DNA from 3 places in the Rhodoferax sp. GW822-FHT04A08 genome. Region 3 is predicted to be linked to each of the others. Evidence: predicted binding sites of a transcription regulator. Region 3 holds the regulator's gene; each other region holds the start of a gene.
The links. The regulator sigma-54, encoded in region 3, starts transcription at its own class of promoters, with help from an activator protein. The targets are predictions, from matches to a motif close to TGGCANGNAANCTGCTTT.

Region 1: xdp1 (exosortase-dependent surface protein XDP1) is a predicted target of sigma-54. The motif match lies at 5,717-5,734, and genes of this name have one in related genera.
Region 2: nifH (nitrogenase iron protein) is a predicted target of sigma-54. The motif match lies at 3,964-3,981, and genes of this name have one in related genera.

Annotation. Positions count from the first base shown of each region.
Region 1 is NZ_JBXAMW010000006.1:116,445-126,327, reverse strand. It holds gene AC1RMF_RS13805 (NAD-dependent epimerase) at 1-51, opposite strand, end outside; gene AC1RMF_RS13800 (PEP-CTERM sorting domain-containing protein) at 255-992, shown strand; gene AC1RMF_RS13795 (FAD-binding oxidoreductase) at 1,116-2,678, shown strand; gene prsT (XrtA/PEP-CTERM system TPR-repeat protein PrsT) at 2,790-5,621, shown strand; gene xdp1 (exosortase-dependent surface protein XDP1) at 5,797-6,627, shown strand; tRNA gene AC1RMF_RS13780 (tRNA-Thr) at 6,748-6,823, opposite strand; gene AC1RMF_RS13775 (ClpXP protease specificity-enhancing factor) at 6,880-7,350, opposite strand; gene AC1RMF_RS13770 (glutathione S-transferase N-terminal domain-containing protein) at 7,364-7,975, opposite strand; gene AC1RMF_RS13765 (cytochrome c1) at 8,072-8,830, opposite strand; gene AC1RMF_RS13760 (cytochrome b) at 8,847-9,883, opposite strand, start outside.
Region 2 is NZ_JBXAMW010000003.1:121,624-131,506, forward strand. It holds gene AC1RMF_RS07750 (hypothetical protein) at 1-39, shown strand, start outside; gene AC1RMF_RS07755 (energy transducer TonB) at 1,323-2,015, opposite strand; gene AC1RMF_RS07760 (hypothetical protein) at 2,155-2,520, opposite strand; gene nifH (nitrogenase iron protein) at 2,949-3,836, opposite strand; gene AC1RMF_RS07770 (PilZ domain-containing protein) at 4,294-4,725, opposite strand; gene AC1RMF_RS07775 (SPFH domain-containing protein) at 4,774-5,682, opposite strand; gene AC1RMF_RS07780 (NfeD family protein) at 5,710-6,135, opposite strand; gene AC1RMF_RS07785 (Orn/Lys/Arg family decarboxylase) at 6,268-8,538, shown strand; gene AC1RMF_RS07790 (enoyl ACP reductase FabMG family protein) at 8,581-9,883, opposite strand, start outside.
Region 3 is NZ_JBXAMW010000013.1:29,320-39,202, forward strand. It holds gene AC1RMF_RS20525 (THUMP domain-containing class I SAM-dependent RNA methyltransferase) at 1-931, opposite strand, end outside; gene AC1RMF_RS20530 (RNA polymerase factor sigma-54) at 928-2,523, opposite strand; gene lptB (LPS export ABC transporter ATP-binding protein) at 2,523-3,305, opposite strand; gene lptA (lipopolysaccharide transport periplasmic protein LptA) at 3,275-3,895, opposite strand; gene AC1RMF_RS20545 (exopolyphosphatase) at 4,004-4,933, opposite strand; gene AC1RMF_RS20550 (thiol:disulfide interchange protein DsbA/DsbL) at 5,030-5,683, opposite strand; gene AC1RMF_RS20555 (SPOR domain-containing protein) at 5,755-6,420, opposite strand; gene argS (arginine--tRNA ligase) at 6,444-8,129, opposite strand; gene AC1RMF_RS20565 (PsiF family protein) at 8,270-8,569, shown strand; gene ubiA (4-hydroxybenzoate octaprenyltransferase) at 8,687-9,541, opposite strand; gene AC1RMF_RS20575 (LysR substrate-binding domain-containing protein) at 9,535-9,883, opposite strand, start outside.

The DNA of each region.
Region 1 (9,883 bases), on a different contig from region 3:
GGCAGTAGCCGCCCCAATAAAGCCAGCCACGCCAGTTACAAGTATTTTCATGGTGCTATTCTGGCATGTGGTTGGGGAGCCATTGACCCGTTCGGCAACCCAAAAAGATGTCGGTATTGTTTACACGCCATCCTCAAAGAAGTCGACCAAACGTCGTAAGCCGTTGATTTTAAAAGAACTAAAAAACTTGGCACACCCTTTGCTTTATTGATTGCGCAACAAGTTTTTTTGCAACTCATTTAAAGGGGATCAACATGATCAAGGTAAAACGTTCACTCTTCGCTGCCGCTGCGCTAGGCCTGGCCTTGATTAGCTCCGGCGCTCAAGCTGCATATTCTTCTTTCTGGTTTGATCCGGATGGCGCGGGTGCTGCAGCTGCTATTAAGGTTGTTGGTAGCACTGGCTTTACGCTTGGTAGCGACCCAGTAACAGTGACTGACAGTTTTACTGGGGGCGGTAACTTTACCTTTACCCAGACTGGACTCGTAGGTGTCTCTTACAACCACACTTTGGTTGGATGGCTTGACGTTGTGGGATCGGGCGTTGGCACACAAAACGGAACCTTTAGCTACACCGGTGGGAGCGTGACATTTTTGAATGTTGCACAAACAACTACGCTGGCTACCTATGCCATCACGGGTGGCGGTGGTCTGCTTGCTGATTTGACTCCTAAGGCGCTTACCTCGATTGTTGTGGACGCAAATCAATCGACCATTAACTCGGGTTATTTTTTCCAGGATGTTGGTGGCGTACAAGGCGCTGACTTTTCTACCTTTGAAACTGGAAAGCCTGTTTTTGCACTTTCCCATACTGACTTCTCAAGCCCTGTGGTCACTTTGCTGAGAGACGGCGAACAAATTTTCGGTGCCACGATTGTTGGCAACAGTGCAGGTCAGTTCTACTTGGAAATCCCTGAGCCAGAAAGCCTGGCCCTGATGGGTCTGGGTCTGGTGGCTCTGGTTGCATCGCGTCGCCGCAAAGCAGCCAAGTAATTCAAGAAGCAATTCTTTGAATCAAAAAGGGGCCTTCGGGCCCCTTTTTTGTATTTGGAAATAATAGGTGAGATATCAGCGGTCTCACTACAATGATTCCTTCCAATACCAGGGTGACAGAATATGAATTCATCGCATTCCACGGGCGCCATTCAAACCACCAATGTAACCGGACGGGATTTTCCGGTAGGTGCAATTCATAGACCCACTACCACCCTGGAAGTCATTGATCTGGTGAATCAGTCCCGCATTGCAAAACGCGCGTTGTATCCGGTGTCGACAGGCTTCAACTGGGGCTACGGCTCGAACTCTCCGGCAAAGGCGGGATGTGATCTGGTCGACCTGAGTGGAATGAACCGCATATTGAATGCCGATGAAATTTCCCTATCCAATCCTGTTGCCGTTCTGGAGCCGGGCGTCACACAGGGGCAGCTTTATGATTTTCTGCAGAAGCATTGCCCAGAATTGACTTTCAATGTCTCCGGCTCCGCACGCGACACAAGCATTCTGGGCAATGCGCTAGACCGCGGTGTAGGTTATTTCGGACCACGCAAGGAAGACGTATTTGGCCTGGAAGTGGTTTGTGGTTCCGGCAAGTTGTTGAAGACCGGTTTTCGGCGCCTCGGTGAAGATTCACCTCTGGCTCACAGCCACCCTTTCGGCCTGGGCCCCATGCTCGACGGTTTGTTCTTTCAGGGCAATTACGGCATTGTCACCAGTGCCTGCTTCCGGCTGACTCCCCGCCGTCCCAAAGAGGTCGCTGTTTCCTTGGCACTTTATGACAGTGCGCGACTGGGTGAATTCATTGATGAGTTGGCACACCTCAAGCGCGAGGGTCTGTTGGTTTCTGTAACCCATATAGCCAATCGCGCGCGCACGCACTCATCCATGATGTACGGCATGTGTACTTATCTGGAGAAGGAATGCCACCTTCCTCCGGCCGAGGCCTACGCAGCGGCAGAGAAGGCCATCAGTCTGGTGGCTCCCAATGAATGGGCCAGCCTGGGCGCGGTCACAGGCAACAAGGGCCAGGTCACTGCAGCACTTCGTGAGATCAAGTCCCGCATGGGCAAACTTGCCCGGGTCACCGTAGTCAGCAACGGCTTACTGGATCTGGGGTATGCAGTGATGAATACCTTGCGCTTCATTCCACAGGCGCGTGCGTTGGCAGCGTCCATCTCCGCGCTGCGACCGTTGCACAACCTCTCGGTGGGGGTGCCAACCAATGTAGCCATTGACAACCTCTTGTGGAAGTACGGCCACAGTGAATGGGGCACTGAAAAGCTGGACGAGACCAATTGTGGCCTGATGTTCATATCACCGGCCCTCCCCTCCAATGGAAAGGTAGTTGCCAAACTGTTGACCGGTATGAACGCCGTTGCTGCCAAATTCGGTCACGTGCTGTATATGACCGTGAACATCGAAACATCCATGTCACTTGTGGCGGTTATCAATATCCTATTTGACCGTAGCAAACCTGAGTCGGTGAAGGTAGCACATGAGTGCGCCGATGCCTTGTTGCTGCACATCCATGAACAAAAGCTCTCGGTGTATCGCGCACGATCGGACGCCATGCCGGATATCGTCTCCCGTGACCCCGCCTATTGGGAGATCGTCAGAGGACTGAAAAGCGAGCTGGACCCGGACAACATCATTGCTCCAGGCCGGTACAACTTGGCAAATTAGCTACTGGCTTGCCCCCCAGGGCGCCTCGAGCGTCCTGCACGGATCTGCAATTGTGCCCCGGAACCTTCCCCATCACCCCCCCAATTTTCTCGACGTCTGTCCAAACACACCATGCCCCATACAACAGCACAGCTCAGCGAACGCATGCTTCGCCATATTGCGCTTGCCCTGCTTTGCTCATTGAACCTGTTGACACCACATGCTGCGCTTGCAACCGATGCAAAGGCCTCAAAATACTATGAGGATGCCTTGGTTCGATATGAGAAGAAAGATCTGGAAGGTGCCATCATCCAGCTCAAGAATGCGCTGCAGATCGACAAGAACATGCTGCCGGTCCAGATGCTATTGGGCAAGGCGCTGCTGCAGAGTGGAGACGTAGTGGCCGCAGAAGTCGCCTTCAATGAGGCATTGCGTCTGGGCGTCAACCGCGCCGAAGTGGTCATCCCCTTGGGACAGGCCTATATGGCACAGGGCAAGCTGGTTCCATTGCTGCAACAGCAGCAGTTCAATCCTGCAGGCCTGCCACCTGCTGTGCAGATCCAGGTATTGTTGCTGCGTGCCGCCGCCAACTCGGATCTGGGTGATACGCGCAACGCCCTTAAGAACATTGAAGAAGCACGAGCGATAGATCCAAAATCAGCCTCATCCTGGTTGGCGGAAGTGCCCATTCGCATTCGCGCGCTGCAATTCAAGGAGGCTGCTGCAGCCGCTGACCGGGGAATGGCATTGGCTCCGGACTCTGCTGAAGCCTGGTACCAGAAGGGCTCCGTACAGCACAGTACAGGAGACTTGACTGGTGCAGTTGCTTCCTACAGCAAGGCACTGTCCATCGACGCTGATCGGGTGGATGTGCGGGTTGCAAGGGTCGGAATTTACGTGGACCTGGGACAGAAGAAAGAAGCCACAAGCGAAGTGACGCAGTTGGTGGGGCTCCTGCCTGGCGAGCCCCGTGTTGCCTACTTGCAGGCATTGCTGGCAGAGCAGGACAACCGGCCTGTGGACGCACGAACTGCGTTGAAGGAAGTGGTCAACCTGATTGACCCGGTTCCACCTGACTATCTGCGCTACCGCCCGCAGTTGCTGATGCTCAACGGACTGGCGCACTATGGTCTGAACGAAAGAGAAAAGGCCAAACAGTATCTGGAAGCATTTCAAAAAGTCCAGGGCAACAGCGCGGCGACCAAGATCTTGGCGCAGATCTATTTGTCCGAGCCCAATATCGATCGTGCCATTGAGGTGTTGGAAACCTATTTGAAGGCGCAACCCACCGACAGCCAAGCCATGACCATGCTGGGTTCTGCGTTGATGGTGAAGGGACAAAACGCGCGCGCCACTACGCTCATGAAAAAGGCTTTGCAGACGCAAGACGCACCGGGACTGCGCACGGTGCTGGGCATGAGTCTGATCCGCAGTGGCCAATCCGGCAGTGGCATCAGTGAACTTGAATCAGCCTACAAGAAGAACCCCAAACAAACCGGAGCGGCAACCGCATTGCTTAACATGTACTTGAAGGCGGGCCAGACCGCCAAAGCGATTGCCGTTGCCGAAGATCTTGTCAAGCAACAGCCCACCAACGCGGAATTCTTCAATTTGCTGGGCATGGCCCGCGGGCAGTCCAGAAACTATCCGGCTGCCCGTACTGCCTTCGAGCAATCGCTGAAGCTTGTCAGCACCTATATTCCCCCAAGCCTGAATCTGGCACGTCTTGACATTGCGACCAAAGCCTACGATGCGGCTACAAAGCGGCTCAATGACGTTCTGAAAGTGGACCCGCGCAATGCCGAAGCCATGGCAGAGATGGCGATTATTTCGGAACGCACAGGAAAGCTTCCCGAAGCACAACGCTGGCTGGAGAAGGCGGTCGATGTATCGGGGCCCAAGGAACAGCGTTGGAACCTGGCACTTTCTGACTTTCATTTACGCAATGCCAATGCCTCAGCTGCCCTGGATGCTGCCAAGAGTGCATCTGCAAAGGGTCCCGAAGAACTCTCCGTTCTGATGGCTTACGCAAAGGCCCAATTGGCAGTCGGTGATATCGCCGCAGCCAAGAACCTGCTCATGACAGCCACCAAATTGGCGGATTACGATCCGGCGAAGCAAGTCCAAATAGCCATGCTTCAGCTCGCCGCCAACAACCTTCCAGGAGCCTCTTACAGTTTGGATAAGGCGCTTTCCGGTCAGGCGGATTTTTTGCCCGCCCAAGCGCTTATGGCAGAAGTCGATTTGCGCCAAGGAGACCAGGCCAAGGCGGAGAAGCGCGCCCGCGAAATCATTGCATCCCAGCCCAAACGAGCCGTTGGCTACAGCCTGCTGGGCGACATATCGATGGCGCGCGGGCAAAAAGCGGCTGCACTGGACAACTACCGCAAGGCCCACCAACTTGAACCCTCCACAGAAACCTTGCTGCGACTGTCGCGCGCCATGGGGGATCAGGATGGCGGCAAGGCAGCAGCCCAACTGGCGGAGCAATGGACCAAGACACACCCCAAGGACATCATTTCCCAGAAGGCACTGGCCGATGGTTACGCCCGATCCGGTAACCTGCCGCAGGCCCGCCTGGCCTACGAAAGGGTATTGAAATTGGATCCAGACGACGCAGAGGCACTTAACAATCTGGCCAATATTCTCTTGTTGCTCAATGACTCTGGAGCCATCAAGATCGCGGAACAGGCTGTGGCGAAAAATCCTGGTAATGCTGGAACGATAGATACCCTGGGTTGGATCTTGTTCAAGAATGGCCAGCCGGACAGGGCTTTGCAGCTCCTCCGCGATGCGCGCTTGAGGCAACCCGGAAATCCGGAAATCGCTTACCATTTGGCGGCAGCATTGGCGCAAGCTGGACGCAAAGCGGAGGCAAAGGCGGAGCTGGAATCGGCACTCAGGTCGGGTAGTTCGTTTGACGGAGCGGACCAGGCGAAGACGCTGCTCAAATCATTGAATTGATAATTTCGACAAAGTGATGTCGGCGGTTTTTACATTTCATCAAAGATTCCACTTTGACAAATCGTAACTTATTGATTTTAAATGATTTTAATTGTTGGCTCGAATATTGCTGGAATTGCATGAATAGGGTGGCAGGTTAATCTATTTGACGCCTGACCTGAATTGCACGGAGAACATGATGAAGCGAAATATCTACTTGGCAATTGCGATCGCGATCGGCACCTGCGGTGCATCCGCATGGGCGAGTTCAACGTGGTCTCAAAATCTGGTCGCTGATTGCACATCGAGCGCTGCAAGCCAAGCCTGCAGCGGAAGCCCCGCCGTGTCGCTGAGTGGCTGGTCTACAGGCTCGGGCACCATTACCAACCCGACGGCTGGCAGCTCCTTTGCTGCGGCAACGGTATACAACTATGGCAGTTCCTACGGCTTGGGCGTGGTTGCCAGCAATGAGTCTGCATCCGCTACTGGCCCCCATGCAACGGACAACATCAATGGCATCGATGCCATGCTATTGAGCTTCAGCAATGGTCCAGTGAACTTGTCCAGTGTGAGTATTGGATGGAACGGTACTGACAATGGCACCTCACCCTATAACGATTCCGATTTGTCCATCCTGGCCTGGACCGGCAGCACAACTCCTCCCACCATGGCTGGCGCCAGCTTAAGCGGATTGCTGTCCTCTGGCTGGAGCCTGATTGGCAATTTCAGTAACGTGGGCGCCCAAGCTGGCAATACCGCAACCAGCAGCAACACCTCCACCTACTCAAGCTACTGGCTAATCAGCGCTTACAGTACCTCCTATGGCCCAACAAGCACCAATGGTCAAACCCTGGACCAGGGCAATGACGCGTTCAAGCTCCTGTCGGTAGCCGGAAATACTTGTGCCGGCACGGTGAGCGGGTCCCAGTGCAACCCCAACAAGACTCCAGAGCCTGGTTCGGTGGCCCTGTTGGGAGCCGGTCTGTTGGGCCTAATTGCCTCGCGTCGCCGTTTTTCCAAGCGTTGATCAGCCGGTTGTGGGCCTAGCCCCGCCAGCACCTCCGGGTGCCCAGCACCATGCAAAATAAAACCCACTGTCCGATTACGGAAGTGGGTTTTTTTATTGGGGCGCTACTGGAGTAACTCTTGGTGCCGCTTGTCGGATTCGAACTGACGACCTACCGCTTACAAGGCGGTTGCTCTACCAACTGAGCTAAAGCGGCACGGGGTGTATTCTACCCTAGCGTGCAGCGGCGAAATGCCGACGCACTACATGAATTTACTTCACACGCGTGAGTGACGGCCTGCCACTCCCACCTGGGCGTGGAGCCTCAGGTGGTGGCGTGTCGGACTGGCTGGTATCAGACGCTTTTTCTACTGCCACTGGGGCCTCGGACAAAGTCCCGGATTCAGTAGCCGAGGTGCTTGCCAGCAATGGGAACGCCATGCCCTGTCCATTCTCCCGTGCATAGATGGCAAGCACATGATCCACCGGCACCAGAATGTCGCGCGCCACACCACCAAAGCGGCCCTTGAACTCAATGTAGTCATTGCCCAGCTTCAAGGCACTGGTGGCGTCAAAGCTGATGTTCAGGACAATTTCGCCATCACGCACGTACTCTGTAGGAACCCGCACGGACTCGTCCACCAAGACCGCGATGAACGGAGTAAAGCCGTTGTCCGTACACCATTCGTACAAAGCACGAATCAGGTACGGGCGCGTGGAGTTCGAGTCTTTGGCGTCAATCATGTCTGAACTGCAATTACTTGCGCATGACTTTTTCAGAAGGTGTCAGCGCTTCAATGTAGGCCGGGCGAGAGAACACGCGCTCTGCATACTTGAGCAGCGGTGCCGCGTTCTTGCTGAGGTCGATACCGTAGTAATCCAGGCGCCAGAGTAGCGGAGCAATGGCAACGTCCAGCATCGAGAAGTTATCGCCCAGCATGTACTTGTTCTTCATGAACACGGGGGCCAACTGGGTCAGGCGGTCACGGATATGGGCGCGGGCCTTTTCCAGGGCCTTCTCATTTCCTTTGGACGCACGGGCTTCCAGCGTGGATACATGCACGAACAATTCTTTTTCAAAGTTCAGCAGGAACAGGCGAACACGCGCGCGGTCCACTGGATCTCCGGGCATGAGCTGAGGATGCGGGAAGCGCTCGTCAATGTACTCATTGATGATGTTGGACTCATACAGAATCAGGTCACGCTCGACCAGAATCGGCACTTGCCCATAAGGGTTCATGACGCTGATGTCTTCGGGCTTGTTGTACAAGTCCACGTCACGGATCTCGAAGTCCATGCCCTTTTCAAACAACACAAAGCGGCAGCGGTGGGAAAAGGGGCAGGTTGTTCCTGAATACAGAACCATCATGACAAGAGACTCCTAAAAATTAAAAAGAGTGGGCTGCCAAATGCGAGCCCACTCTCCAATGTCCTGACGCTTTGAACGACAGGACTTGACTGTGAATTACTTGACTTCTTTCCAGAAGGCCGCATTCATGCGCCAGGTAAACAGCGTCAGCACACACAAGAACAGCAAGACCCACACTCCCACTCGAACACGGGTGTTTTGTGCAGGCTCTGCCATCCATTGCAGGTAGTTCACCAGATCACCCACGGTCTGGTCGTATTGTTCCGGGGTCATAGTTCCAGGAGTGACCTGTTCCCAGCCCTTGAAGACGTGCACTTCCTTGCCATGCTCTTCAACGGTTTCATAGATTGGAACACGCTTGCCCTGGAGCTGCCACAGCACATGGGGCATACCCACATTGGGGAAAGCCAGATTGTTCCAGCCTGTGGGCTTGGCGTCGTCGGCATAGAAGGTACGCATGTAGGTATAGAGGTAATCAGCACCCGTACCTTGCCCTTGGGCAGAACGTGAACGCGCCAGCACCGTCAGATCGGGCGGATTGGCACCGAACCACTCCTTGGCCTGCTTGGGATCAATGGCCGACTTCATGGTTTCACCCACTTTGTCGGTGGTGAACAGCAGGTTGTCCTTGATCTGTTGCTCCGTCAGTCCAATGTCTCTCAGACGGTTGTAGCGCATGAAGGCGGCCGAATGGCAGTTCAGGCAATAGTTCACGAAGATCTTGGCACCATTTTGCAGAGCGGCTAAGTCATTGGTCTTGACGGGCGCCTTGTCCCAGGCAATGCCGCCCGTGTTGGCTTGCACACCCAGGCTGACGCCGAGGGCCATGAGCAGAGATACGAGTACTTTTTTCATTGTGTTTGTTTCCATCTCAGTGGGCAACAAAGTTGACACGTGTTGGCACCGGTTTGGGTTCACCGATGCGACTCCACCAGGGCATCAGAATGAAGAAGCCGAAATAGAACAGCGTGCCGATTTGCGAAACGCGCTCGCCCACGGGGGATGGAGGTTGGGTACCCAGCCAAGCCAGAATCACGAAAACCACCACGAACACAGCGTACAAATACTTGTGCCAGCTGGCGCGATACCGGATGGACTTGACCGGGCTGTGGTCCAGCCAAGGCAGGAAGAACAGAATCACGACGGCACCGCCCATGACCACCACGCCCCAGAACTTGGCGTCGGTGGAGAGCATCATGGCAACCACAGCTGCAGCAACCACGGCGATAACCGGCTTGAATACCTTGGGCAGCTTGGCCTTGAAGATGCCAAACAGTGCGCCACCGATCACACAAGCGATCAGGACGTACATCATTTCGCTGGTGATGGCACGCAGCATCGAGTAGAACGGCGTGAAGTACCAGACCGGCGCAATGTGCAGCGGCGTCTTGAACGGATCGGCCGGAATGAAGTTGTTGTATTCGAGGAAGTAACCACCAAACTCGGGGGCAAAGAAGATGATGGCGGAGAACACCATCAGGAACATGCTGACACCGAAGATGTCATGCACTGTGTAGTACGGATGGAATGGAATGCCATCCAACGGGTGACCGGCGGCATCACGCGGTGCGTCGGGGCCCTTGATTTCAATACCGTCGGGATTGTTGGAGCCCACGTCGTGCAAGGCCAGCAAGTGAGCAACCACTAGGCCCAGCAGCACCAGCGGCACGGCGATCACATGGAAGCTGAAGAAGCGGTTCAAAGTGGCATCGCCAACTACGTAATCACCACGAATCAGCAGAGCTAGGTCGGGGCCGACAAACGGCACGGCGGAGAACAGATTCACGATCACCTGAGCGCCCCAGTAGGACATTTGTCCCCAGGGAAGCAAGTAGCCCATGAAGGCTTCGGCCATCAGGCACAGGAAGATCGCGCAACCAAAGATCCACACCAGCTCACGCGGTTTGC
Region 2 (9,883 bases), on a different contig from region 3:
GCGTACATTGACAGCTTTGTAACAATGTCGAAGGAGTAAGCTCCTTAGCCGCGATTGCAGACATACAAGACACCCCTCCAATTTGCCAATTTGATTGGCAAGTTACGATAAGCTTGGGATGGACCGAGTCAATTTAATAGGCCTCCTATGCAGTTGCGAATTCGTCGGCGTCACTTTTGGCTTGCGCTGAACATCGTGGGCGCATGCATCTACCTTTGGAGTGCTTCGTCACTATGGGTTCGCCTCGGTGAGGATGGCGAACCAGGAGGGCCGGGTGACGCTTTCGTGTGGTTGTTTACTGTCGTCCCAATCTTGATTGCCTTCACTGGCTTGAATTTGGTTGTATTACTCACAATCTTTCACCGCATTGCCGGTAAGCACCAGAAATTGACCGCCCTCGCGCTGTGGGTGGCTGTCGCAGCAGTGTGGACAGGAGTGTTTGAATATGACCAGCATAGGTCAGTTAGGCACATCAATGCGGAGTTCTCACTTGCAGACAAGCACCCTGTTGGCAACCACTACGACCGACCTGTGAATCTATGAATAGTCGCCAGCTTTCAACGTTTCCGGCTTCGGTTTGGCCGCGATTGCAGTCATTCGACTGGCTCCCCCAATTGGGGAATTTCAAAAAATTAAGAAGTTGACCGTGCAACTATTTCAAAGAACTCTCTCTTTGCTCGTCCCCCTGATTTGCTGTGCGCTTTGGGGTTGCGGAACTGTCAGGCCATCCACAGCCACGCTGCGACCTGCGACAGACCGGAATGGTTATGAATTGGAGATTGTCGCAATGCGACGAAATATTCCCAATATCCATACTTTAGCGCTAGATACTTATTCCGAAAGTACTATTCTGGTTCTTGATTCAGCCGAGTCTGAAATTGACGGGAAAAATATCAGAATCAAGTCACACGGGAATCTCGCTAGGCCTACCGGGAAGGTTCTTCTTTCTAACGGAAAAGTCACGATTCAACTTCAGATACCACGCCTGGATTCAAGTACCAATGAAGTAAAGTTTAATGACTTCAGCCTCAATGGAACTTACTTATTGTTGCAATAGCACCCTCGGTGCTCGTGGCGATTGCAATTGGGGGGACTTACCAGAAGCCCGGCCGTATCTTGGCAAGGCTCTCGCAACCTTTAGGGTGTTCTCATCAGCTTTGGAGCGCCAGAAATGGCAAGTAACAGCCCACAGCTGCCGGTCACGACCGGCTGGAATGGGCTGGTAGCGGTCTTTGTCGAACCTCAAAGCAGACACTCAATAGAGACTTAAAGTTTGAATTCGGGGGCCGCCAGCTGTGGTACGTTGGAATGCTATTTAGCTATCATTTTGGCCTAAAGGTGAACACTTGTTGAGTTCGCACCCGTACAGGAATGCCATTCTTAAGCGCCGGCGAAAATTTCCATCTCATTACTGAATCAAGGACCACTGCGGCAAGCTCCGGCGGCGGTGCGCCCAACACTATCGGATCGCAAATAGACCCATTAACATCGATAATAAACCGTATACGGACGCTTGCATCCGTTTTGAGATCTCGTTGGCTTATTGGGTATCCGGGTAGGTGAGATTCCAATAGCTTCGGGGGAACATCGAATCCTTCGGAAGCAAAAGGTTGTTCTGAATCAATGATCTCCGCGTGATGTAGTTCCGCGTCACTTTTGTTTTGAAGAGCGCCAGTCCTACCAATTTGATATCTAGACGAATCTGATGCGCATCCGCATGCAAGTGCTACCGTAATGAAGGATGCGATAACTATTTTCATGAAGGCTAATGTTTGACGTGAGGAGCCGCGAAGGGAATCTACAAGCACAGCTTGTAGGCGATCCCTCTCGGCGGAATTGTTGGGTGGCGGGCAACTTTGAGATTGGATTTTCATTCTTTGTATGAGCAAGCGAACCGGATTCACTTGGAGGAAATTCAAAAACCCATCGCTCCATTCCGCCTGCCTCGCTAGCTGCAAATAGCTTATTTTTGCGTGAATATCAGGAATCGCGGCGAACCGGCGGTACACCTTCATTGACATTTTTCCATCGGCAGCGGGCTGGAAGCCGACTTTGCCGGCGCCCAAAAGCGGTCGTTGGCCTGCAAGGTCAGAGGGCCTGGGAAACAAAATGTGGATTGCCGGACGTGACCCATCACCAGTTTGCAGGCGTCCTCTAGAGCATGCGCGCTGTTTCAGCCAAGAACTCATGACAGCCAGTTTCATCTATGAAGATTCGAAAGTGGTGTAAATGCGCATAGGCTTTCGTCGAAGACTTGTCAGCTTTAAGGTGCGCCGCCAATTCCTTACTATTTGGAACCTCTGCAACTTTGAAATAGAAGCCGGAAATCCAGTCGGAATCGCATGCGTACAACGCTGTGTAGCGATGCCAACGCACTCTTGTGAATTTGATACAAATCGGTGGCATTCCGAAGACGTGCAAGGTCAATTCCGCGTCGCCATTCGCCATGCTTAGTTCGCAGCGCTCGTATTCACCAGTGTCGAAGGGTGGCAACTCAATGGGAATAGAGGAATTTGTCATCTGTCCTTCTCAATATGTCTCAATGGAAGACGGTCGCGGTCATGCAGGCAGTTACTTTAGAAGACCGCTTTCGCGGCGAAGCCGCATTCTCTCGCATTCACAGTATGTTAAACATTGCCGTACAAGATTGACTAGGTGGTTCAAACGGGAGGCAGCCAAAGGAACAGTTCAACGCGTCACGGAAAAGTGGGGGTATTTTTGGGGGTATTTAAAAATAGCATGAACTCAGTTTTCAATGCTGTAGCGGGTTTCAAAGAAACATCTGGATGACGCCTGCCGCCAGATAGTTAGCATTCATTCGGGTTTCAAGAGGGTTGTTCCAGCAACCCGCCCAAAAACCCACCCAACGGAAAAGCGATTGCAGTGCAATCGCTTTTTTCGTTTGTGCGTTGTGTTTTTGTAAAACCGAGGAGCCAGCCCGGCTCGTATTAAGCGGCTGCGGCCACCTCAGCAGCTTTCAAGCCCACTTGCGTTTCATCGATGGTTTCCATGATCCCGAATTCCATCAGCATGTCTTCGAGCTGATCCATGGTGATGGGGGTGGGAATGGTGCCATTGCCGGCGTTGTTGTGCACCTTGCTGGCCAGGGTTCGGTACTCTTCGGCCTGCTTGGATTCAGGCGCATATTCGATCACGGTCATGCGGCGCAGTTCGGCGTGCTGCACGATGTTGTCGCGTGGCACGAAGTGGATCAGCCTGGAGCCCAGCATACCGGCCAAGGCTTCAGCCAGTTCGTATTCCTTGTCGGTCTGGCGCTCATTACAGACTAGGCCACCCAGGCGCACGCCACCGGAATTGGCGTACTTCAGAACACCTTTGGAGATGTTGTTGGCAGCGTACATGGCCATCATTTCACCGGACATGACGATGTAGATTTCCTGCGCCTTGTTTTCGCGGATGGGCATGGCAAAGCCGCCGCACACCACGTCACCCAGCACGTCGTAGGACACGTAGTCCATTCCGTCATAGGCGCCGTTTTCTTCGAGGAAGTTGATCGAGGTGATCACGCCACGGCCAGCGCAGCCCACACCGGGCTCAGGACCACCGGACTCCACGCAGCGAATGTTTTTGTAACCCACTTTCATCACGTCCTCGAGCTCCAAGTCCTCCACAGAGCCGGCTTCCGCAGCCAGGGACAGAATGGTGTCCTGGGCCTTTGCGTGCAGGATCAGGCGGGTGGAGTCAGCCTTGGGGTCGCAGCCGACGATGAGAATCTTCTGGCCCAGATCGCTCAGCGCGGCCAGGGTGTTTTGAGAGGTGGTTGATTTACCGATACCACCTTTGCCATAGAAGGCGATTTGCCGAAGTTTAGCCATTGGGATGATCCATTCAGAGAGGTTGAAGAACAAGGTTGCGTAGCCACGACCATGTCAGCCTGACGTGTCTGCGACTCTCGTTAGAAGGACCACGATTCGGCAGGACTTTTGTCCGCGCAACTTCCTAACCGCACCTTCCGTGCCATGTTTTTTCCATCGTCGCGGAATTGGCCAACAGGTCACCCTCACTCCGGCATAGATTGAGCAATCAAGGCTCCTTGGCGAGTGGCGGCGGCCATGTATCACTCGGGAAATGCGACTCTTCGAAGTGAAGCCGAAGCGCCCAGACAAAACACCAAATGCAGCAAGGTGCAGCGGCATTTGCCAACAATCTAAACAATCGTTGTCTTCATTGCTACGCGGTGATGTAGTCAACGTCACATACTTCGAGCAACTGCGCGCGTCGCCTTGAAATACCTCAATCGGGTTGAGGCCTTCGTCAGTGGTCCTGGCTAACCTATTTGGTCACTGCGTTCTTCGTCAGGGCTTTCAACGCGCGGATCCGCTCATCGCGCTGGGCCATGCACTCGATCAGCCCGTGCAGCAGGCGAATGCTGTTCTCCGGAATGGCTTCAAAATGAAATCCGACATGCCCGTATTGGTTGCCCTGGGTGGCCGCGACTCGCGCCATGCAGCCGAAGTGGGCTTCACCCAGTAGCAAGACGCAGTAAAAGGACTTGCCCTCGGCCCCCAGGAAGACGGGCAGCTGCCACTCGTCACACTGAATGCCGAAACCCGACATGCTGACGTCTTTGAGTTCGCAGGTTTCTCCAATGGTCAGTCCGAGATTGAACCAGACTGCCGCGCGGTCTATAGGCGCGTGGCGGGAGTCTGCTCTGCGATTAGGCGCCTGGACGTAAACGGTTGCTTTGGATTCGCTGGGTGGCAAGGCTATCTCCGTGGCAGTATGGATACCCAGTTTAATCCGGCGTACAGGCTATTTTGTGCTTTGCACCATTTTCATTGCGGTTGCAATCAACGTGGACACTTCGCTCATATTGCCGGGAATGATGAGAGTGGTGGTGGCGTCGGCTGCGACCTTGCTATAGGCCTCCACCGCCTTTTCCGCAACCTTGAGCTGCACCGCCTGTTCACCGCCAGGTTGGCGGATGGCGGCAGCAATGCGTTCGATCGCCTGTGCGGTGGCGTCCGCCACTGCCGTGATGGATGCGGCCTGGCCCTGGGCCTGATTGATGGCGGCCTGTTTCTCGCCTTCGGAGCGGGCGATGAAGGCTTCGCGTTCGCCGGTGGCGATGTTGATCTGCTCCTGGCGGCGCCCCTCAGACGCGGCAATCAGGGCACGCTTTTCACGCTCGGCGGTGATCTGGGCCTGCATGGCATGCAGGATTTCCTTAGGCGGCGTCAGGTCCTTGATTTCATAGCGCAAGACCTTCACGCCCCAGTTCAGCGCCGCCTCGTCAATGGCCGCTACCACCTGGGCGTTGATGATGTCACGCTCTTCAAACGTCTTGTCGAGCTCCAGCTTGCCGATGACCGAACGCAGACTGGTCTGCGCCAGCTGGGATATGGCCACGATGTAATTGCTTGAGCCATAACTGGCCCGCATGGCGTCGGTGACCTGGAAGTACAGAATGCCGTCCACCTGCAGTTGGGTGTTGTCCCTGGTGATGCACACCTGGCTGGCGATATCCAGCGGGATTTCTTTGAGGACGTGTTTGTAGGCCACCTTGTCCACAAAGGGCACCAGGATGTTGAGGCCCGGGGTGAGGGTGCCGTGGTACTTGCCCAGGCGCTCCACCACCCAGGCGTGCTGCTGCGGCACGACTTTGACGCTGCGGCTGATGAACAGTACCGCGATAACCAATAAGACGATTGCAATTTCCATGGTGCTTCCAGGTTGGGTAATTCAGAATCAGGCCTTGTCGACCAGAAGACGGTTGCCTACCAATTCGGCAACCCGGTGGGGACCGGCACTGGGGACTACACCGCTACGGTGAATGGCCGTCCAGCGGGCGCCCCGGTAATGGACATCGGCAGTGCCGTCGGGGTTCCATTGGTCGATCTGCACGGTCTCACCAATGTCCAGATTGACATTGGCATTGGCCTGCGCGGGCGGTTCTTTGTGGCGCTTCATCTGGCGCAGGTGCCAGAGCACCACGGCGCCACCTCCCACCACAGCCGCCGTCACGATTTGCGCGGCAAGTCCAAGTCCCAGATGCGCAGCCGCCGCTGCCGCCGCAAAGCCGATGGATAGCATCAGCAGGTAAAACGTGCCGGTCAGCAGCTCGGCTGCCACGGCGCCTCCAGTAATGAGCCACCAGACGGTCGATTCAGCCATATTCAGGAATCCCGATGTGTTGATGACGCCACATTGTGGGCCAAATAGTGAGGGGCACCATAAAACCCACACCATATGTACTTACACTTCGCGCCTATTTGCTGATTTTCGCCCAGTCGTTGGAGGCCTTTCATGAAGTTTCGCTTTCCCATCATCATCATCGACGAGGACTTTCGCTCCGAGAACACGTCGGGTCTGGGCATCCGTGCCCTGGCGCAGGCCATAGAGTCGGAGGGCTTCGAGGTGCTGGGCGTCACCAGCTACGGTGACTTAAGTCAATTTGCGCAACAGCAAAGCCGCGCCAGTGCCTTCATCCTGTCGATTGACGATGAAGAGTTCACACCCGGCCCCGATCTGGACCCCGCAGTGCTGAACCTGCGCCACTTCATAGAAGAAGTGCGCCGCAAGAACCTGGACGTGCCGATCTACGTGTACGGCGAAACCAAGACCAGCCGCCATATTCCCAATGACATCCTGCGCGAACTGCACGGCTTCATCCACATGTTTGAAGACACGCCGGAGTTTGTGGCCCGCCACATCATCCGTGAGGCCAAGAGCTATCTGGAAGGCGTGCAGCCGCCGTTCTTCAAGGCCTTGCTGGATTACGCCGAAGACGGCTCCTACAGCTGGCACTGCCCCGGCCACTCGGGTGGTGTCGCTTTCCTGAAAAGCCCGGTGGGCCAGATGTTCCACCAGTTTTTTGGCGAGAACATGCTGCGCGCTGACGTGTGCAATGCAGTGGAAGAGCTTGGCCAGCTGCTGGACCATGACGGAGCCATCGGTGCCAGCGAGCGCAACGCGGCGCGCATCTTCAATGCCGACCATTGCTTCTTCGTGACCAACGGCACCAGCACCTCCAACAAGATTGTCTGGCACCACACGGTGGCGCCCGATGACGTGGTGGTGGTGGATCGCAACTGCCATAAGTCGGTGCTTCACAGCATCATCATGACCGGCGCGGTGCCGGTGTTCCTCAAGCCTACGCGCAACCATTTCGGCATCATTGGCCCGATTCCCCGCGAAGAGTTCGAGCCTGCGGCGATCCAGGCCAAGATCAAGGCCAACCCTTTGCTCAAGGGCGTGGATGCCAAGAAGGTCAAGCCCCGGGTACTGACCATTACCCAGAGCACCTATGACGGCGTGCTCTACAACACCGAAACCGTCAAGGACATGCTCGACGGCTACGTGGACAACCTGCACTTTGACGAGGCGTGGCTGCCTCACGCTGCGTTCCACCCTTTCTATGGCACGTACCACGCCATGGGCAAGAAGCGTTCGCGCCCCAAGCACGCCGTGGTGTATTCCACCCAGTCCATTCACAAGCTGCTGGCCGGTATCAGCCAGGCCAGCCACGTGTTGGTGCAGGACTCGCAGACGGTCAAGCTGGACCGGCCGCTGTTCAACGAGGCTTACCTGATGCACACCTCCACCTCGCCGCAGTACAGCATCATTGCCAGCTGCGACGTGGCCGCCGCCATGATGGAGCCTCCGGGAGGTACCGCTTTGGTGGAAGAAAGCATTGCCGAAGCGCTGGACTTCCGCCGCGCCATGCGCAAGGTGGACGAAGAGTACGGTGACGACTGGTGGTTCAAGGTCTGGGGACCGGACAAGCTGGCGGACGAGGGCATTGGCCGCGCCACCGACTGGGTCATCAAGGGTGAAAGCAAGACGGCCAAGGCCAACTGGCACGGTTTCGGCAAAATGGCCGCCGGCTTCAACATGCTGGACCCGATCAAGGCCACCATCGTTACGCCCGGCATGGACCTGAACGGCAAGTTCGCCAAGACAGGTATCCCGGCCAGCATCGTGACCAAATTCCTGGCGGAGCACGGCGTGGTGGTGGAAAAGACCGGCTTGTACAGCTTCTTCATCATGTTCACCATCGGCATCACCAAGGGCCGCTGGAACAGCATGTTGACCGCGCTGCAGCAGTTCAAGGACGACTACGACAAGAATCAGCCCATGTGGCGCATCCTGCCGGAGTTCTGCAAGAAATATCCACGCTACGAAAAAATGGGCCTGGCAGACCTCTGCCAGCACCTGCATGCCTTGTACGCCAAGTACGACATTGCGCGTCTCACCACCGAGATGTACCTGAGCGATCTGACGCCGGCCATGAAGCCCAGCGACGCCTACGCACACATTGCCCAACGCAAGACCGAGCGCGTGGCCATTGACGAACTGGAAGGTCGTATCACGGTGGGCCTGGTGACGCCGTATCCACCCGGTATCCCCTTGCTGATCCCGGGCGAAGTCTTCAACAAGAAGATCGTGGACTACCTCAAGTTCTCACGCGAGTTCAATACCCGTTGCCCGGGCTTTGAGACCGATGTGCACGGCCTGGTGGAAGAGGTGGATGCCGACGGCAAGGTCCACTACTTCGCGGACTGCGTCAAGGCGTAAAAAGCGTAGATGGCGTCACGTTGACGCCACCTACAACGCCGCTCAGGCGTGGATTTGACCTAGCTGACGGGCGATGATGTCGTGGTTGAGCCACAGCACCGGGCCTGTCGGGTCGGACGACTCGCGGAACATCAAGGGGCCTGTGGCTTCAATCACCAGGCTGCTGAGCACGTCCGTTATCAGCGCTTTGCTGTCCTTGTGCAGTTTCTGCACTTCGTCTGACGTGCCAATGGTGAGGTCGGCCTGATCCTGTTGGTTGGGCATGGGCCAGGCTTCGAAATTGCGGAAAGGCTGCATCGTGGGGTTGGTCTGGAAATCCAGTACCTTTTGCAGTACCGACTCCAGCGAAACACCATCCACCAACAAGGCCTGGCAGGCCTGCCATTGCCCATCGGTCCAGGCTCCGGCGCTCTCTTTTTTCAGTGCATTGAGCAGCGGAATCAGTGGCAGTTCCACGCCAGCAAAGATGTCGGAGGAGTTGGTCCGGATTTCGGGGCAGTTGTAGACGGTTGCCTTGATGCCTTGCCGCCAGGCATCCTGCGCAATACGCTCCAGGCGCATCTTGGCCAGACCCTGGGTGTAGTTGGTATAGGTCTGCCACACGTACTGGTCACCGATGAGGATTTCCGTGCCGTGGTAGCCATAGGCCGAGTAGCGGACCTGGCCACCCGCAGCCTCCACGCGCGAGCGGATGGCGGCGCTGGCCTGGATGAGGTGGCCAAACGTGTTGGCAGAGACCTCGTCGAAGTTCATCAGGATCAGCTTGCCCAGGTCGCTGTCCAGCAGCACCTGGGACGACATGAAGCGCTCGCCACGCCCTTTGTACACCCGGTTGGCGATGGCCAGAAACACTTTGGCCTTGGGGATGCCGCCGGCCATGGTGTGGGCAAAAAATACGTTGCGGCCTTGCGGGATCAGGGCATCGATCTGGGCCATGGCCTCTGCAACCGCGGTCGTAAAGCGTTTGACGCCGACTTCGCGGCACTTCTCGATGTGGGCCCAGTCCAGCTTGTGCTCCGTCCAGGTCTTGAGCGTCATGCTGCCCAGCATTTCGGTGGGCGTGGGACCGCCCGCGGGGGCATCCTGGTCAAAGCCGGCCATGAGCGGGATGTTGATGATCTTGCCGCCCAATGCCTGTTCGGCGGTGGCCAGTTCCTCGGCATTCAGTGGGCGCAGGGCGTTGTCTTCATCACGCCGTCCTACGGTAATGCCCACGATCTGCATGCCGGCCTTGCGCGCTTCGTTGACCAGGCCGTTGGCATAGCCGCGACCGAACAGCTCACCGAACAGAACAAAAACGTCGCCCTTCTGGAAAAGGCTTTTGGAGGGAAGTTGATGCAAAGGA
Region 3 (9,883 bases):
CACCGCCTTCGATGGGTGGCATGCGCTGCAGGGCGTCACCACCACGGAACTCGATGACATCGGCCACGCCCGCGCGCTCCGCGTTGCGCTGCGCGAAGTCGACCATGCGGTGCGACACATCGCTGCCGTAGATCAGAGCTTTCTGGCCGGGCTCGGGCTTGACCACGGCGTCAGCCGCTTCCTGCTTCATGGCCTGCCAGACCTTGGGCTGGAAGGGCACAAACTTCTCGAAGGCAAAGCGGCGCAACGAGCCCGCCGCAATATTGCAGGCAATCTGCGCGGCTTCGATGGCAATGGTGCCACTGCCGCAGCAGGGGTCGTACAAAGGCGCCAGGTCGTCGTCACCATCGGCCCAGCCGCTGGCGGCAATCATGGCGGCGGCCAAGGTCTCTTTCAACGGCGCATCGCCCTTGTCCTCGCGCCAGCCCCGCTTGAACAATGGCTCACCGGACGTGTCAATGTAGAGCGAGCAGCTGTCAGTGGTGAGGTGGGCATAGATGCGCACATCGGGCCACTGGGTGTTGACATCAGGACGCACGCCCCCCGAAGTCTCGCGGAAGCGGTCGCAGACGGCATCCTTGACCTTGAGTGCAGCAAAGTTCAGCGATGTCAAAGGACTGTGCTGGGCGGTGACCTCGATCTTGATGGTCTCGCGCGGTGTGAACCAGCGCTCCCACGGCACCGCCATGGCGGCGCGGTACAAGTCCTGCTCGTTGCGGTATTCGGTGTACGACACCAGCACCAGCACGCGCTGTGCTAGGCGGCAATACAGGTTCAGGCGCATGGCGTCCGTGAAGGAGGTGCGCACGGCCACACCACCACGCTGCTTGGTGATGCAGCCGGGCGGCAGGCCGGTGATGCGCAGGATTTCGGGCGCGAGGTAATCCTCCACACCGGCGGCGCAGGGAAGAAAGAGTTGCAGTTGGTTCATAGCGCCTTGCGCAGGGATGCGGGGGCGATCTTCAGCCCCTCGCGGTATTTGGCCACAGTGCGCCGGGCACATTCAATACCCTGCTCCTTGAGCATCTCGGATATCTGGTTGTCTGACAGCGGCTTCTTGGCACTTTCGGCGCTGATGAACTGCTTGATGAGTGCACGCACCGCGGTGCTGGACGCATTGCCGCCGGACTCAGTGCCCAGGCCGGAGCCGAAGAAGTACTTCAGCTCAAAGGTGCCAAAAGGCGTTGCCATGTACTTGGCGGTGGTCACGCGGCTGATGGTGGACTCGTGCAAGCCCAGTTCGTCGGCGATCTCACGCAGCACCAGCGGGCGCATGGCCAATTCGCCATGGGTGAAGAAGCTCTTCTGCCGCTCCACAATCGCCGTGCTCACGCGCAGGATGGTGTCAAAGCGCTGCTGGATATTCTTGATGAACCAGCGCGCTTCCTGCAGGCGTTGCTGTAGAGCGGCGTGGCTGGCGCTGTCCTTACCGCCCCGGTGGTTGCGCAGCACATTGGCGTAGATGTCATGCACCTTGAGGCGCGGCATCACATCGGGATTGAGCATGACGCGGAACTTGGGTGCAGCCGCCTTGTTGGCGTTGGTCACCGGCACCACCAGCACGTCGGGCACCACGATGTTGCGCTCCACGTCGACAAAGCGCCGCCCCGGCTTGGGTTCCAGCCGCGCAATCAGCGCTATGGCCTCGCGCACCAGGGCATCGCTGCCCACGCCCAGCTGCACCAGCCGCTTGATGTCACGGCGCGCCAGCAATTCCATGGGCTGCTGGCAAATGCGCAGGGCCACTTCCAGTTGCTCGCGCTCTTCGTCTTCCAGATCCGGATTGCGCAGCAGAGCTTTCAATTGCAGACTGAGGCACTCGCTCAAATTGCGGGCACCGACGCCAACCGGCTCCAGGCTTTGCAGCAGTCCCAGGGCTACCGAGAAATGGTGCACTAGGTCGTACAACTGCTCTTCATCCTGCGGGTTCAAGGTGCGGGCTAGGTCCTCGAGCGGCTCTTCCAGATAGCCGTCGTCGTTGAGCGACTCGATCAGGAAACGCAGCGCGGCAGCGTCTTCGGCGCTCAGGCGCAAACCCAGTGTCTGCCGATGCAGGAAGGCCTGCAAGCTCTCCTGCGTGCGGGCCAGCTCGGTGGCGTCCTTGTCTTCGTCGCCAGTGAGGTTATTGGTACTGGCCTTGGCCTCGACGCCCCACTCGCCGTCGTCCGGGGTCATTTCGGTGGTGCCGTCGCCTTCCCAGTCGATGCCTTCGTCCCCGCTCAGGGGACTGTTGTCTTCATCACTGCTGGTGGAGGCCACGATGCTGCTGCCCAGGTCGGGCATGGTGGCGGAAAACTCCACATCTTTGTCGCCTTCACTGACCGGCGTATCCGCCTGTGCGATGCCGAACTCTTCCCGCTCGGCATGGTCCTCACCCAGTTCCAGAAAAGGGTTCTCGTCCAGCATCTGCTCCACTTCCTGGCTCAGTTCGAGCGTGGAGAGCTGCAGCAGACGGATCGACTGCTGCAACTGGGGAGTAAGCGCCAGATGCTGGGAGACGCGTAATGAGAGACCTTGCTTCATTACATCTTGAAGTTTTCGCCAAGGTACACGCGGCGTACCTCGGGGTTGTCGACAATTTCCGAAGGCGTGCCTTCGGCCAGCACGCGGCCATCACTGATGATGTAGGCGTGGTCGCAAATGCCCAGGGTCTCGCGCACATTGTGGTCGGTGATGAGCACCCCGATGCCGCGCGCCTTGAGGAAGTTGATGATGCGCTGGATCTCGATCACCGCAATCGGGTCGATGCCGGCAAACGGCTCGTCCAGCAGGATGAAACGCGGCCCGGTAGCCAACGCGCGGGCAATTTCCACGCGCCGCCGCTCACCGCCCGACAAGGCCAGCGCCGGAGACTCGCGCAAGTGCTCGACCCGCAATTCCTGCAGCAGATTGGTCAGCCGCTTCTCGATCTCCGCGCTGCGCAATGGAGTGCCGTCTTCGTCGCGCTGCAGTTCCAGCACAGCGCGCACGTTGTCTTCCACGTTGAGCTTGCGAAAAATCGAGGCTTCCTGCGGCAGGTAGCCCAGCCCCAGACGCGCGCGCCGGTGTATGGGCATGGACTCGATCGAATTGCCATCGATGGAGATGTCACCCCCGCTGGCGCGCAGCAACCCCACGATGATGTAGAACGAGGTGGTCTTGCCAGCGCCGTTGGGGCCCAGCAGGCCCACCACTTCGCCCGTACGCACGGTCAGGGACACGTCCTTGACCACTTGGCGCTTGCCATAGGACTTTTGCAGATGTTGCGCCGTCAAGTTCCCCGCAGCAAAACCACTCACTTGGCGGCCCCCCCCAGGGTCGCGGATGGTTTGAGCGGCAACGGGGTTGCGGCAGGCGCCGGAGCACTGGCTTCGGGCTTGGGGGTCAGCATGACCCGCACGCGACCGGTTCCCAGGGCGCCAGTCGGTCCCTTGGTGTTGGCGGCACCATCGACCGTGAACAGGTCGGTGAGATTTTCATAAACGATGACACCGCCGGTGATTTCATCGGCCAACGTGGCGCCACGCAGTCGGCGCAACTGCGCTTTGCCGGTGAAGGTCACGGTATCGGCCTTGCCGTCATAGGTGATGGTTTCGCCCTCCCCCTCGATGAACTCGTCCAGTGCTTCGCGCTTCTGCCGGTAGAAGGCCAGCTTGTCTGCGGAACCGGTGGCAACGCCAAATTGATATCCGTCAGGATCCTGGCGCACATCCAGCCGATCTGCGCGGATCACGATGGTTCCCTTGGTCAGCACCACCTTGCCGGTGAATACGCTGACCTGCTTGAGGTCGTCATAGCGTAGCGCGTCGGCCTCGATGTTCATGGGCTTTTTCTGGTCGGCTTTTTCGGCGCGCACGCCACCGGCTGCAAACAGCAGCGTAGCAATCACCAACGAGAAAAGAATGTGTTTTTTCATAAAGGCACGAAACTTGCACACAGTGCGCACGGCCATTGTAGCGAGCGCATGGCATGTTTTATGCCTTGACGAAAATTGAATCGTGTGTGCGGGATTACCCGCAGAAGTTCAACCTACGGTGTTGATGCGGGAAACCAGCTCTTTGACCACGGTATCGGCCCGCTCATTGGGCACTTGGCAGGTTCCAGCATTTTCATGGCCACCCCCACCGTACACCAGCATCAAGGCACCGATATTGATGCGCGAGGTCCGGTTGGTGATGGATTTGCCCACCGCGCAGACGGTGTTTTGCTTTTGCACGCCCCACATCACATGGATGGACACATTGGTCTGGGGAAACAACGCATACACCATGAAGCGGTTCACCGCGTAGATGGTGTCTTCGTGGCGCAGGTCCAACACCACCACGTTGTTGTGGACCGTGGAACACAGCTGCAGCTGGGCTTTGGCCTTCTGGGCATGCTCGAAATACAACTCCACCCGCTCCATCACGTCGGGCAGCTTCAGTATGTCGTCAATGCCATGGGTGCGGCAGTAGTCGATCAGATCCATCATCAGCTGGTAGTTGCTGACCCGGAACTCGCGGAATCGGCCCAAGCCGGTACGCGAATCCATCAGGTAATTCAGCAGCACCCAGCCAGTAGGGTTGAGGATTTCATCAACACTGAACTGGGCGGAGTCACCCTTGTCGACGGCCTCCATCATTTCATTGAAGCGCGCGCCAAACTGGGCGGTGCCACCGTAATGTTCAAACACCACCCGCGCAGCCGATGGCGCATCCGGGTGGATCACATGGTTGGCGGCAACATCGTTGCGCAAGGTCTCTGACGCATGGTGGTCAAACGACAGGTGCACCCCCGGGACGTAGGGGAGATTGGTGGTGATATCGCGGCTGGTGACCTCGATCTTGCCATCCTGCATATCCTTGGGATGGACGAACTTGATGTCATCAATCAGGTTCAGCTCTTTGAGCAAGACGGCGCATACCAGGCCGTCAAAGTCACTTCTTGTAATAAGCCTGAACTTGGAATCCGACATGGCGTATGCCCCGCTGAGTGATTGATATTGCAATCATTCTAGTTCGGGGATACGTCACTTGTCACCCGCAACCGTGGACCCGGCCTCAGGGTTTTCCTATTTGCCGCTGCGCACTGTCGCAGCCAGGGCTTCAACGACCTTGATAGCCTTGTCCATGCCCTTGGCCAGAGAACCGTCCACGTAAAAACGGCCGGCCACACCCAGAGCGGGCACGCCTTCGACCTTGTAGCTGTTCTGCAATTGCGTTCCCTTGCTTGCCTTGGCGGCAACGCTGAAGGAGTTGAATTGTTCGGTGAACTTTGCAACGTCCACGCCCTGCTTGCCCACCCACGCCAGAATGGCGGGCGCCTTGGATAAATCCTGCTTTTCCACGTGGATGGCAGCAAAGACCTTGGCGTGCAGCTTGTCCACCAGGCCCATGGCGTCCAGGGCGTAGAACAGACGCTGCTGCGGCACGAAGTCATCGCGGAAGGCAACGGGCACGCGGCGGAAGGCTACGTCCTTTGGCAGCTGCTTGATCCAGCCTTCCAGCATGGGCTCGAACGCGTTGCAGTGCGGGCAGCTGTACCAGAAGAATTCCACCACTTCTATCTTGCCTGCAGGCGCCTCTACCGGTGCGCGCGGGTCCACCACCAGGTAGTCCGTCCCAGCCTCGGGCTTGGCAGCATCGGCATGGGCCGCAGCACTCCACAAGGTGGTTGAAGCCACGGCAGCACCGCCGGCCAGCAGGGAAAAATCACGACGTTTCATATCACTCCAGTCTTGTTCGAATCTATGGTCTGTCCATCAGACAAAGGTTATCTCACCCAGGTAAAGAAGCGTTAACGCTGCACCCGGACCAGGGCGGTATCCAGACCAGCCTTGTCCAGCTTTTCCTTGGTCTTCTCGCCATCCTCCTTCTTATCGAAAGGCCCCACCCGCACGCGGTACACCGTGCGCCCGGACTGCTCACGCTCCGATATCTTGGTTTCGATGCCGCTGAGCGACAGCTTGGCGCGCTGGCTCTCTGCATCTTCTGCCGTGCGGTAGGCGCCCACCTGCACCCAATAAACAAAGGGCTCGGCATCCGCTGCCGCAGTCTTGGCCTTGGCCAATTCACCGATCGGGTCTGCTGAAGCCGCGGCCTTGGCTTCGGGCTTCTTGGCATCTGCGGCCTTGGCATCGCTGGCTTTGGCATCCGGCGCCTTGGCTTCGGGTTTGGTCGGTGCTGCAGGGGCACTGGCGACCGGAGCCGCCGGCGTGACGGGGCCTGAAGCCGCGGGCTGCGGCGGCTTGACTGGGTTCTTGCCATACAGGGGCGCGTTGGGGTCCCAGTCCTTGTTCTTCTTGGCCTCTTCCGCGTCCTGGTCGGCACTGCGGGTCTGGCCCTTGTTCATGAAGGGAACGGGCACCTTGGTGACGTACACCGCCACTGCCAGTGCCACGGCCAAGCCCACCACCACACCAATAATGAAACCCAGAATGGTTCCGCCGCGCTGTTGCTTCATGCCTTTTGGTCTCTTGAAAGAAATTACATCTTCTGTGGAGCACTCACGCCCAGCACAGCCAGCCCATTGTGCAACACCTGTGCGGTAGCGGCCACGAGCGCCAGGCGCGCCAGCTTGACGGCCTCGTCATCCACCAGGATGCGCTCGGCATCGTAATAGCTGTGGTAGCACGCGGCGAGCTCACGCAGATAGAACGTGACGTCGTGCGGCGCAAAGTCCACAGCCGCAGCGGTGAGCATCTCGGGGTACTTGGCCAGCAACAGCATCAGGGCCTGGGCCTGCGGACTGGTAAGAGCCGACAAATCCACCTGCGCCAGGCTGGCTACATCACCACCCCAGGCCGTCAACACCGAGCAGATGCGGGCGTGGGCGTACTGCACGTAGTAGACCGGGTTGTCGTTGTTCTTCTGTACCGCGAGGTCCACGTCAAAGGTGTACTCGGTGTCCGGCTTGCGGCTGAGCAGGAAGAAGCGCACCGCATCCTTGCTGGTCCATTCAATCAGGTCACGCAGGGTCACATAGCTGCCGGCGCGCTTGGAGATCTTGACCTCTTCGCCACCGCGTACCACGCGCACCATGGTGTGCAAGACATAGTCCGGGTAGCCCTGGGGAATGCCCACATTGGCGGCCTGCAGACCGGCGCGCACGCGGGCAATGGTGCCGTGGTGGTCGGTGCCCTGGATATTGACGACCTTGGTAAAGCCGCGCTCCCACTTGGCGATGTGGTAGGCCACATCCGGCACAAAGTAGGTGTAACTGCCGTCCTGCTTGCGCATAACCCGGTCCTTGTCGTCACCATAGTCGGTGGACTTGAGCCAGAGCGCGCCGTCCTTCTCGTAGGTCTTGCCGGCTTCCTGCAGCTTCTTCACGGCGGCGTCCACACGGCCGCTGGTGTAGAGGCTGCTTTCCAGGTAGTAGTTGTCAAAGCGGACCGCAAAGGCCTGCAAATCCAGATCCTGCTCGTGGCGCAGATAGGCCACGGCAAACTGGCGCATGCCGTCCACATCGTTCACATCGCCGCTGGCGGTAAAGCTACGGTCGTCCGACTGGACGGTCTTGCCCGCCAGAAAGTCAGCCGCAATATCGGCAATGTAGTCACCGTTGTAGGCGGCGGCATTCTCCCCGCAGGGCCACTCGGCGTCACCGGGTTTGAATCCCTGCGCACGCAAATGGGTGCTGGCGGCCAGGGTGTTGATCTGCACGCCGGCGTCGTTGTAATAGAACTCGCGGTACACGTCCCAGCCCTGCGTCTCGAACAGATTGCAGATGGCATCGCCCAGCGCGGCCTGACGGCCATGGCCCACGTGCAACGGCCCCGTGGGGTTGGCCGACACAAACTCCACCAGCATGCGCTGGCCGTTGGACGACTGCTTGCCAAACTGCTGGCCTTGGCCCAGTACCTCGCGCACTACTTCCTGCTTGGCAGCAGGCTTGAGGCGGATATTGATAAAGCCCGGCCCGGCGATCTCCACCGCATCCACCCAGCGCTCAAAAGCCGGTTGGGCGCGCAGTGCAGCACACAGGTCTTCGGCCAGTTGGCGCGGATTGCGCTTGAGCGGTTTGGCCAGTTGCATGGCCGCCGTGGTGGCAAAGTCGCCATGGGCCGCCACTTTGGGGGATTCAAAGGCTGCTTTGGCACCAGCGCCAGCAGAGAGGTTTTCAAGACAGGCGGAAAGCGCCAGCAAGAGTTCGTTTTTTACAGACAACATAGCCGCTGATTTTAAGCGGGGGGCTTTTTATCCGTGTTTTGCTGGTCAACGGGTTTGCAAAACCCTACGTTATGTGCTGGAATCCCCCCGGATTCCGACGTATTGGCAGGCCTCCTGCCCAACCTTTTTGAGGAACAACGATGAAGAAAATTTTGACTCTCCTGGCTTTGGGTATGGCATTGACCGTGGGCGTAGCCCATGCAGCGTCCGATCAGCAAAACAAGATGAAGACCTGCAATGCAGACCCCAAGGCAAAAGAACTCAAGGGTGACGAGCGCAAAGCATTCATGAAAGAGTGCCTAAGCGCCAAGAAAGAAGAACCTGCCAAGCCAGCCACCCAGCAAGACAAGATGAAGACTTGCAACGCCGACGCCAAGACCAAGGCGCTCAAAGGCGACGAGCGCAAGGCCTTCATGAAAGAGTGCCTTAGCGCCAAGTAATTCTGCGTTGCGCCGTCGCAAGCGGCGATGGAGCCCCTACCGGGGCCTCAAGCAAAAGGCCCGAACCTGTAACAGTTCGGGCCTTTTGCTTTTTGTGCGGTAAATGACCCGCCAGCCTCAGGCAAACCCCAGCGCAATGGCGGCAAACAATGTGAATCCCACCCAATGGTTGGCGCGGAATGCCTTGAAGCAGCCTTCCCGGGTACGGTCCTTGATCAGCGCGCCGTGCCACACCACCTGCGCCAGCACGACCAACACCCCGAGCCACCAGGCCCAGGCACGCGGTTGCGGAACAATCGCCCAGGACCAGATGGCCAGCTGCACCAGATAAAAGGACAGCACCGCAACCACATCCCAACGCCCCAAAGTAATGGCCGATGTCTTCATGCCGATGCGCAGGTCGTCATCGCGGTCCACCATGGCGTACTCGGTGTCATATGCCAATACCCAGAACAAGTTGCCAACGAGCAGCACCCAGGCCAGCAAAGGCACTTGCGACTGCACCGCGGCAAAGGCCATGGGAATGCCAAAGCTGAAGGCAATACCCAGCACTGCTTGCGGCATCGAGACATAGCGCTTGGCATAGGGGTATATCAACGTTACCGCCATTGCAGCAAACGACCAGGCCACTGTGGTTGTATTGGTAGTGAGCACCAACCCGAAGGCCAGCAACGCCAGCACGGCACCCACCGTCAGCGCCTCCGGTACGGAGACCTTGCCGCTGGTCACGGGTCTGTTCGCCGTGCGTTTGACATGGCGGTCAAAGTTGCGATCGGCTACATCGTTGACACAACAGCCCGCACTGCGCATCAGGATGGTGCCCAGCACAAACACTGCGGTCAGATGCCAGCCGGGAAAACCACCGGCGGCAATCCAGAGAGCGGACAAAGAGGGCCAGAGCAACAAAAGCCAGCCGGCGGGCCGGTTCCAACGGATCAGATCCAGATACAAGGCAAAACGCGCACTCACGATAGACGGGTCACTCCTGGCAATTCACAGGCATAGATTGCGTTGCGCAACTCTGCAATGGCTTCATAACGGGTAAAACTGCGCCGCCACGCCAGCACCACGCGTCGTGTGGGCGGCGGGCCGCCTTTGTCATCGGTGACAGGGAGGTACTTTACAAAGGCGTCTTCATGGCGGCGCTTCTTGGATTCCAGTGCCTCGCGCGGTACGCTCAGGCGCGGCACCAGTGTGATGCCCATGCCGGCTGCCACCATGTGCTTGATGGTTTCCAGGCTGGAACCCTCGAAACTCTTGCGTATGCCTTCGGCGTCGCTGGAGAAGCGGGCAAACTCCGGGCATACCTCCAGC